DNA from 3 places in the Exiguobacterium sp. KKBO11 genome. Region 2 is predicted to be linked to each of the others. Evidence: riboswitches for the same ligand, from Rfam matches in the RefSeq annotation. Region 2 holds a riboswitch; each other region holds the start of a gene.
What was found. A riboswitch is a leader RNA that binds a small molecule or an ion and turns the genes downstream of it on or off. The one in region 2 is predicted to bind thiamine pyrophosphate.
Positions count from the first base shown of each region.

Region 1: it holds a riboswitch for thiamine pyrophosphate, as region 2 does, so the genes downstream of both, thiD (bifunctional hydroxymethylpyrimidine kinase/phosphomethylpyrimidine kinase) here and thiT (energy-coupled thiamine transporter ThiT) in region 2, are expected to answer to the same signal.
Region 3: it holds a riboswitch for thiamine pyrophosphate, as region 2 does, so the genes downstream of both, tenA (thiaminase II) here and thiT (energy-coupled thiamine transporter ThiT) in region 2, are expected to answer to the same signal.

Region 1 is NZ_LUCU01000055.1:118,555-121,686, forward strand. Features, by position in the region: gene thiE (thiamine phosphate synthase) at 1-381, opposite strand, end outside; gene thiM (hydroxyethylthiazole kinase) at 371-1,138, opposite strand; gene thiD (bifunctional hydroxymethylpyrimidine kinase/phosphomethylpyrimidine kinase) at 1,119-1,922, opposite strand; TPP riboswitch at 2,038-2,148, opposite strand; gene AYO36_RS14690 (murein hydrolase activator EnvC family protein) at 2,212-3,132, opposite strand, start outside.
Region 2 is NZ_LUCU01000011.1:880,202-883,333, forward strand. Features, by position in the region: gene pknB (Stk1 family PASTA domain-containing Ser/Thr kinase) at 1-239, shown strand, start outside; gene rsgA (ribosome small subunit-dependent GTPase A) at 265-1,170, shown strand; gene rpe (ribulose-phosphate 3-epimerase) at 1,173-1,829, shown strand; TPP riboswitch at 1,852-1,961, shown strand; gene thiT (energy-coupled thiamine transporter ThiT) at 2,022-2,582, shown strand; gene AYO36_RS04580 (thiamine diphosphokinase) at 2,584-3,132, shown strand, end outside.
Region 3 is NZ_LUCU01000022.1:492,810-495,941, forward strand. Features, by position in the region: gene AYO36_RS09555 (glycoside hydrolase family 3 protein) at 1-858, shown strand, start outside; gene AYO36_RS09560 (hypothetical protein) at 890-1,198, opposite strand; gene tenA (thiaminase II) at 1,250-1,945, opposite strand; TPP riboswitch at 2,019-2,125, opposite strand; gene AYO36_RS09570 (DUF1002 domain-containing protein) at 2,319-3,132, shown strand, end outside.

The DNA.
Region 1 (3,132 bases), on a different contig from region 2:
GCCTACGCCTAAATAAGATGCTCCGTCTCGTTCTGCTTCAATCGCTTGTGCAACGGTTGCTACCGACACACCAATCACGGCATCTGGTAAAAGGCGACGTGCTGCGGTTAAAGGAATGTCTTCTTGTCCGATATGCAAACCAGCTCCGACGAGTAACGCGATATCAATCCGATCATTGATGATCAAAGGAATGTCGTGTCGATCCGTGAGTGCTTTCAACCGAACTGCCTGATCGAAGAATTCCTTTCCTTGCGCTGTTTTTTCCCGTAATTGCACGATCGTTGTACCACCTAAAATGGCTTCCTCAACGACCGTCTCGATCGCGACTCCAGGATGGTACCGACGATCCGTCACTGCATAGATGGAGTAATTAATTGACACGTTCTGTCACCTCCACCAGATCTTGCACCGTCATGAGGCTGATGGCATTGAACAACTCTCGTTTAAAATCACCAAGACCTTGCGCGGAGGCTGCTTGTTCTCCTGCTTTTCCCATGACGAATGTCCCGTGGACAGCCGCCTCAAATGCCGTATATCCTGCACCGAGGAAGCTCGCAATCAAGGAGGCCGTCATGCAGCCTGTACCCGTGATGTCTCCCAGACGTGGTGTTCCTACATGTAATTCCATTTCGCGCGTTCCATCTGTGATGTAGTCGTTCGGACCTGTCACGACGAGGACAGATTGGTGTTTGCGAGCGAATGCACGAATACTTTCTCGATCCATCATTGCATCTCCCGCAGCATCGACTCCCTTAGTTCGCCCATCTTCCCCAAGTAACGTCTTGATTTCAGAAGCATTTCCTTTAATGACCGTACACCCGAGATCAATGAGTTCTTTAGAAAAGGCAGTACGTAATGCCGTTGCCCCTGCTCCAACTGGATCAAGAACGATCGGGACATTCAAACGTCCCGCTTCACGTGCTGCGAGTCGTTGAGCTGCTTGCATGTCTGCATCGATCGTACCAATGTTTAAGACAAGAGCTTGCGCGAGTCTAATCATCTCTTCTACTTCACGAATGTCTTCCGCCATAACGGGTGATGCTCCAACAGCGAGTGTGACGTTCGCGCAGTCGTTGATCGTAACCGTGTTCGTCAGATGGTGAATGAGTGGTTTGTGTTCAAGAATGGTCGTAAACATGTGTATCCCTCCAAAGTGAGTGAAAATGATGTGTCGGTCCAATACCTTGTCCGAGAGCAAATCCATGACGAATTGCCTCCGTGACATAGCTCTTTGCCTGTCTTACGCTATCTGTTAAATCTTCTCCAAGCGCCATCCGCGCCGCAATCGCCGCAGATAAGGTACAACCAGTTCCATGAGTATGTTGATTGTCTAACCGTTCCGATGTGAAGCGGTGTTCCACTTCCCCATCAAACAACAAATCCGTCGCAGCTCCTGAGAGATGTCCACCTTTTAGTAATACTGCCCCTGTCTGTGTAGCCAATTGATGCATCGCCAATCGCATTTCATCTAGATTGGTCACTGATCGTCCTGTTAAACGCTCCGCTTCCGGTAAATTCGGTGTGACGAGTGTCGCAAGCGGTAGAAGTTCTGAAATCAATGCTTGTTCAGCTTCCGTCCGCAATAGGGCATGACCACCTTTAGCGACCATGACGGGATCTAATATGATCGGAACTGTCTGTTTGCGGAGATGTGTAGCAATGACACGAATCGTATGCGCATTCGAGACCATTCCAATTTTAATCGCATCGACACGAATGTCTGAAAAAATCGACGTTAACTGGGCATCTACGATTTCTGGGGATAACTCTTCCACCGCTTGAACACCCAACGTATTTTGCGCCGTGACGGCTGTCAGGACGCTCATTCCATAAACGCCTAAAGCCGAAAATGTTTTTAAATCTGCTTGAATCCCAGCCCCACCACCGGAGTCGGATCCCGCAATCGTCAGTACATGTTTCATGTTCTTTTCACCTTCCCATCGAGCAATGTAAGGGAGTCGTGACCGACAAAAAAAGCGTCGACCGCTGTAAAAAAGCAGTCGACGCTATACGAAAGCGTTATACACGCATTCCGGTATCCGTTCGGCTCAACTTTCCTACGCTGGTATTATCCAGTTCAGGTAATAGGGTCGAAAACAGATTGGTTTTCCTCTCAGCCGGATTCCTCCAGCTCCCCTAGTTGCTCAAGTATTCGTTTCGCCTTTACTGTAGCATAGAGAAGAAAAAAAAACGAGCCGAAGCCCGTTTTGATTACAGATATGCCAATGGATTGACTGCATTCAGAGGAGAAGAGGCACTGTATTGATAGCCTCCGACATGTAGTTCGAAATGTAAGTGTGGTCCTGTTGAATTCCCTGTACTACCAAGTGTCCCGACTTGTTGACCTTGAGAGACCGTTTGTCCTGCACGAACCGATAATGAACTCATATGTGCGTAGACAGTCGTGTACACTTGTCCATCGAGGAAGTGAGAAATCATGACATGATTGCCGTAAGGTCCACCACCTGATGCTGTAATGACCGTTCCAGCTGCTGCAGCGACGATTGGAGACCCGACCGAACCACTGAAATCAACACCGTTGTGGAACGTATAACCGTTCGCGCCGCTTGCTGGTCCGAATCCTTGCGACACTCCACCAGAAGATGGTCGAACGAATTTCCCTCCACTCGAAACAACGGGCGGGGCAACAGAATCAGTTGACTCCGAACTCTTACCTACTTGTTTTGCTGTTTGAGCATTCGCTTTAGCGGCTTTTTCGGCTGCCGCTTTCTCCGCTGCTGCTTTTTCAGCCGCTGCTTTAGCGGCTGCCTTCGCTGCCGCAATTGCACGTTCTTGCGCTTCGAGAGTCGCTTGAAGTTCTTTTGCGTCTAACAGTTCTGTCGTGAACTTGGTCTTCCCTTTTCGTAATTTCTTCAGCGTGGCACTACGTTCTTTCATTTGAAGCTTTAACGCTTTCTTTTGTTCAAGCAATACTTTCTTTTCTTGCATTTGCTCCGCTTTTTTCTCAACGAGCGCTTGTTTTGCTTCTGCTAATTTTTGTTGCGTTGCGATGTAATCCGAAATCATTTTATCGTCTTGCTCAGCGATTTTTTTCCCCGCCATGACACGGCTGAATAAATCACCTAAATCCTTCGATCCAAAAATGACTTCTTCCCATTTAATCGAGTTTCC
Region 2 (3,132 bases):
TCTATGATGCGGTCAGCGAGAACGAGGACGAGGAACCACCGAAACAAGTCATCCGGATTGAGACGGAAGACGCGAAAGGGAAGCGGACCGTCATCGAGGAATCGATTGATCAAGATGAGACATTCGACGTGCCGGTGACGATTGATCCAGGAGAAGAAGGAAAAATTACGATCTATAAAGACGATACGGTGTATCGTTCAAAAACCATCACGTACAATCAAGCAAAAGACGCACAATGAATGTGATGAAAAAGGAGTGCATAGGATGACGGAACAACGCATCGAAGAGAATCGAGAAGGAACGATCATACGTCTGCAGGGTGGCTTTTATGATGTCATGACACCAGAAGGAGAGGTCCGTTCACGGGCAAGAGGGAATTTCCGAAAACGCGGCATCAGTCCAGTCGTCGGAGACGAGGTCGTTCTTCATATCGAAAGTGAGACAGGATATATTCTCGAAGTGAAGGAGCGGGACAACTTTTTAGTACGCCCTCCAGTCGCGAATATCGACCAGGCATTGCTCGTCGTCTCGGCGGCAGAACCTGATTTTTCAGCGCACTTGCTCGACCGATTTCTCGTTTTGATCGAAGCGAAGGAAATTCAACCCGTCATCCTATTGACGAAGATGGATTTGCTGGACGATGTTAAAGGACCGGCTGTCCGAGAGGCGATTGCCGCTTACCGGAAGATTGGGTATACGGTCATCGAGACATCAAGTGAGACGTTGGCAGGTATTGAGCAAGTCCGTCCGTTACTTGCTGGAAAAACGAGCGTTCTCGCCGGACAATCCGGTGTCGGGAAAAGTTCATTGCTCAATGCACTGGAACCCTCTCTTGATTTAGAAACAAGTGCGATCTCGAAATCACTCGGACGAGGACGTCATACGACGCGCCACGTCACATTGATGCCGCTTGCCGAAGGATTGATTGCCGATACGCCAGGTTTCTCGAACCTCGATTTTCCGTATGATATGGAAATCGAGGATGTACGGTGGAGTTTCCCTGAATTCGTGGCTGTACAAGATGATTGCAAATACCGAGGTTGCTTGCATTTGAATGAACCCGGTTGTGCCGTCAAGGAAGCCGTCGAAGCCCAAGAAATCATGTCCTCTCGTTATGAGAACTATGGTATGTTTATAGACGAAATCAAGAATCGAGCCCGGAGGTATTGAAGATGATTAAAATTGCACCATCTATCTTATCAGCAGATTTTGCGAATCTCGAACGCGATGTTAAAGCAGTCGAAGCAGCAGGCGCGGACTATATCCATTTTGATGTCATGGACGGTCAGTTCGTACCGAACATCTCATTTGGATTACCTGTGCTTAGCAGCTTACGTCAAAAGACGGATATGATTCTCGATGTCCATTTGATGATCGACCAGCCAGAACGTTTCGTCGAGGATTTCGTCAAAGCAGGGGCGGACATCGTGACGTTCCACGTCGAAGCGACGAATCATGTCCATCGTGTCTTGCAACAAATCAAAGCAGCGGGCGCAAAGGCAGGAGTCGTCTTGAATCCCCATACGCCATTATCAACGATTGAACACGTCCTTGAGGATGTCGATATGGTTTTATTGATGACGGTCAATCCGGGCTTCGGTGGACAAGCCTTCATCGAGCGTGTCATGCCGAAACTCGCAGCACTTGCGCAAATGAAAGCAGAGCGTGGTCTGACATTTGAAATCGAGATTGACGGTGGCGTCAATCCGGAAACGGCAAAGCTTTGCATCGATAACGGTGCGAACGTTCTCGTCGCAGGATCAGCAATCTACAATGCACCAGATTATGCGGAAGCGATCACTAGCATTCGTCAAGGGGCTGCCGTATAATAAGAACGAGAAAACGAAATATGATGACCGCAAGGGGTGTCGCTTGAAAAGCGGCTGAGAGGAGTCTTTTAGACTTTAACCCTTCGAACCTGTTCCGTTCAAACGGACGTAGGGATGTGGCGCACGCAGGCAGTACGGCGTTCGTCGTACTGCCTTTTTGCGTCCTCTCGTACAATGAAGGAGGAAAATAGCATGAAACGGTTACAAATGATGATGGAAATTGCCATCTTCGCCAGTCTCGGAGTCGTCTTTGATTTACTGATTCCATTCAAAATGCCACAAGGAGGCTCAATCAGCTTAGCGATGTTACCGATCTTCGTCATGGCATTTCGCCACGGTGTCGTCGGAGGGGTCGTCACGGGAGCGCTTGTCGGTACGATTCAATTGATGTTCGCTCCACAAGTCTTGACGATCGTTCAACCGATGCTTGACTATACGATTGCGTATGGTGTCGTCGGATTAAGTGGTCTGTTCGCGCGTCAAGTCAGACTAGCCGCGCGCAATGGACAAAAGAAAAGCTTGATGGCGTTCGTTCTCCTGGCGACGTTATTAGGCGCAGGACTCCGTTATATCTGTCATGTCATCAGTGGAATCGTCTTTTTTGCCGAGTATGCCGAAGGTCCAGTCGTACCGTATTCATTGATTTATAACGCGACATACATGGTACCGTCTTACGTTCTTTGTGGTGTCGTTGCGGGTCTTTTATTCACGACTGCGCCACGCTTACTCCGTTATTCGGCACGAGGCGTCTGAGATGCGGGCGATTCTCGTCTGTGCCGGTCCGCGAGAAGAAGCGCCGGATTTACTGACGTTTTGTCAGCCAGGTGACTTTATCGTCGGTGTCGACGGTGGTGTTCAGACGATTGAATCGTTTGGGCTGACATGCGACCTGACGATTGGTGATTTTGATTCTCTTGGTTATGTACCAGAAGGGGCAATCGTTCATCCGGCCGAGAAAGATGAAACGGATCTCGAACTGGCACTTCGTACAGTCTCAGAGAAGAAACAGTTTGAGGATACCTTCATTATCGGGGCGACAGGTGGGCGGCTCGACATGACCGTCCAAAATGTATATCTATTGAAGCGATACCCAGAGGCACGACTCGTGACGAAACGAGAAGAGGTACGATACTTGGCTGAGGGAACGTATGCAGTCGAAGCAGGGAGCTATCATTATCTTTCGTTCATTCCACTCGTACCATCGACTTTAAGCTTATCCGGAGTCAAATATCCACTTGATGCACATCCAGTACCGGTCGGAGGTTCCTTGACCGTCAGTAATGAATGGTGTGCGTCAGAAGCG
Region 3 (3,132 bases), on a different contig from region 2:
GATGTCACAAAGCTCGATCAGATTTTCAAGGATGTGATCGCAGCAGTCAAAGATGGTCGCCTCTCAGAGGAACGGATCGATCAATCGGTTGAGCGGATTCTGACACTGAAAGCAGAACGCGGAATTTGGAACGGTACGACTGACACGACATCCCTAGCTGAAAAAATCGCGCAATCGAACCAAATCGTCGGTAGTCCCGAGCATAAAGCAAAAGAACGTGCGATGACGGAAGCCGCGGTCACACTCGTGAAAAATGATCAGCGGACCTTACCATTCAAACCGAAAAAGAACGCAAATGTTCTTGTGATCGCTCCTGCGGCGGATCAAACGGACAGCATGAAAAAAACGATCGCTTCCCTACCGAAGAATCGGAACTGGCACGTGACGACAGCGAATTACTCGGCTACTACGCTACCGCTCGACCAAAACCCGACATTACGGGCGCAACTCGATGCAGCAGATTACATCATCGTCGGTTCCAACGTCAACACGAGTGCTAAACTACTACCTACTGCACCAGAACAAGCGATTCCGGCTTCGATCTTCCGCTATGCGAAACAAACGGATACACCATCCGTCCTGCTCAGTCTCCGTAACCCATACGATGTCGCCGTTCAACCGGACGCACCGGCACACGTCCTCGTCTATGGCTTCAAAGGCGATCCAAACGGTCCAGACTCCGAAGCAGGCAATCTAAAATCAGCGGGACCGAACCTGCCTGCAGGTATCCGAGCGATCTTCGGAACGTTCAAACCGCAAGGCACTTTACCGGTTGATGTGCCGGTCTTTCAGAACGGTGTCTTTACCGATCAACTGCATCTCGAATTCGGTGACGGCTTTAAAAACTGGAAAAAATGATGACGTGATACACCAAAAGACCGAAGCTCCTTTACAGGATGCCTCGGTCTTTTAACGATTGATACGGATATTCGGCTTCTTCTTTCGAACGCTTGTAGACACGATGAAGTGAATAAGTCAACGAAACATAGAGGATGACGACTAGGATAGTCGCGATGGAACTCCCCATTGTAAAACCGAACTGAAGCAACACCTGAAAATTCTGAATCGTAGCATATGTGCCGTACACCACCATCAATATGGGAATGATGTACCCAACAAATCTCACTTTCACTTTTCCGAGCACCTGTTGCACGACATATGCCGCGAGAATCACAAGTGCGATCACGATGATTTCCATTCCAATCCCTACTTTCACCAGATGGTATTCCTAATTCTACCATCTACTGGTTTAAGAAGATACCGGGCGTGCTGGAATCTTTTCGTAGACCGACGTGAACGTCTCTTCCGTCCACCCCATGTGCCAGAAGAGTAACTCATAGTAACAACTTGTCACGAAATGACGTTTCATCCGCTCGCGTTCCGTCGGGCTCGCTTGTTCCGCCAGTGCATCAAGCCGTGCAATCTGTTCAAAGACGACCTTTTCAAACCATTCCGAGCTGTACGTGTCGATCCATTGCTGATAGATTTTTTCTTCCGGAGTACACGTCAGTAATTGCTGTCCGACTTCATAATACAACCAGTAACATGGCAAGATGGCAGCAATCGTCTCACCGAGCGTTCCTTCACTCGCATGATGCATGTGGGAGACATACGCATATGTTGTCGGTGCCGGTTCAAATGCTTCAAGATCTGCTTCCGTAATACCGAGCGGCTCAAAAAATGATTGATGTAAGCTCAACTCTGCCTCGTAAGTCGAAGTAGCATGCTCGGCAAGTGTCGCGATCGTCGCGAAGTCGTCTGCTTTTGACGCTGCCTTCGCTTGAATCTTCGCAAAGTGTTTTAAGTAATAGGCATCCTGCATGACGTAATGCCGAAATTTCGAGAGCGGTAACGTCCCCTCCCCGATTCCTTGTACGAATGGGTGCGTAAAACTACTATCCCAATACGCTTGTGCCGCTTGTTTGATTTCTTGTGTGAATGTCATGATCTCATCCTCCTCGTTTAGTATGAAACGAAAAAACACCACCCCGAAACACACGGGCATGGCGCAAGAAGAACAAGACTTGACGCCACTTCCCTCCGTAAGTACGAACTTAATCAGGTTCAAAGGGTCCGAACGTCTTCGTTCGTCTCAGTCGGTCTACCGACTCCCCTAGTGGTCATTATTCGATTCCCATCCACTATAGCATGCTGAAAATGGAAGTCAAGTTGTCCTCTTTTCGCTATACTATGGAGTGTCAGAAGACGGATGCCGTCTCCATCTACAGACCGATTCCGAACTTCTTTCGTTCTCGTACACTAACTTTAGTACCTGATACTATAATTCATTCTGTTACTTACAATTGGAGGATTTCATTATGCATACACCAACAAAAATCATGGCGTCAGCCGTTATCGCTTCTGCTCTATTACTCCCGACAGCCGCATCTGCCGAACAAGTCGTCGATAAGACGATCGTCACACTCGGGGAGTCGCTCGGCGCAAAGGATAAAGCATGGGTGCTTTCCCGTCTCAATGCACCGGAAGGCATCACACCGATCATCGCCACTTCTGCTGACGAAGAAAAATATCTCGGGAAAAACATTCCACAGTCGCAAAAAGGTGGCAACATGTATTCGTCGGCTAAGATCGAACTGACGGAAAAAGGTGATGGACTTTCCGTCTCGACGGAGAACATCACATGGGTGACAAAGGATATGTATCTCAACGCTCTCGTCACAGCGGGTGTCAAAGATGCCGATATCACGATCACTTCTCCCTACAAGGTGACCGGGACATCGGCACTGACAGGAATCATGAAAGCGTACGATCAAACTTCCGCTGAGACTGGAATTAAGTTAAGTGACGAACGCAAGGATTTAGCACAGCAAGAATTATCGGTCACATCAGACGTCGGAAAAACGGTCGGCACGGATAAAGTCGCTGACTTAATGAATGAGATCAAGGCTGAGATCGCCAATCAAAAACCGGAAACCAAAGTCGAGATCGAAAACCTGATCGTCCAAGTCATTCAAAACAACAATATCCAGTTGTCTGACGCACAAATGGACCGGTTGACGAATCTATTCAATCAAATGGAGCAAGCGAACATCAACTGGGGACAAATCGAGAGTGGTTTGAAAAATGCGGGGCAAGACATCCACGCGTTCGCAACATCAGAAGAAACGAAAG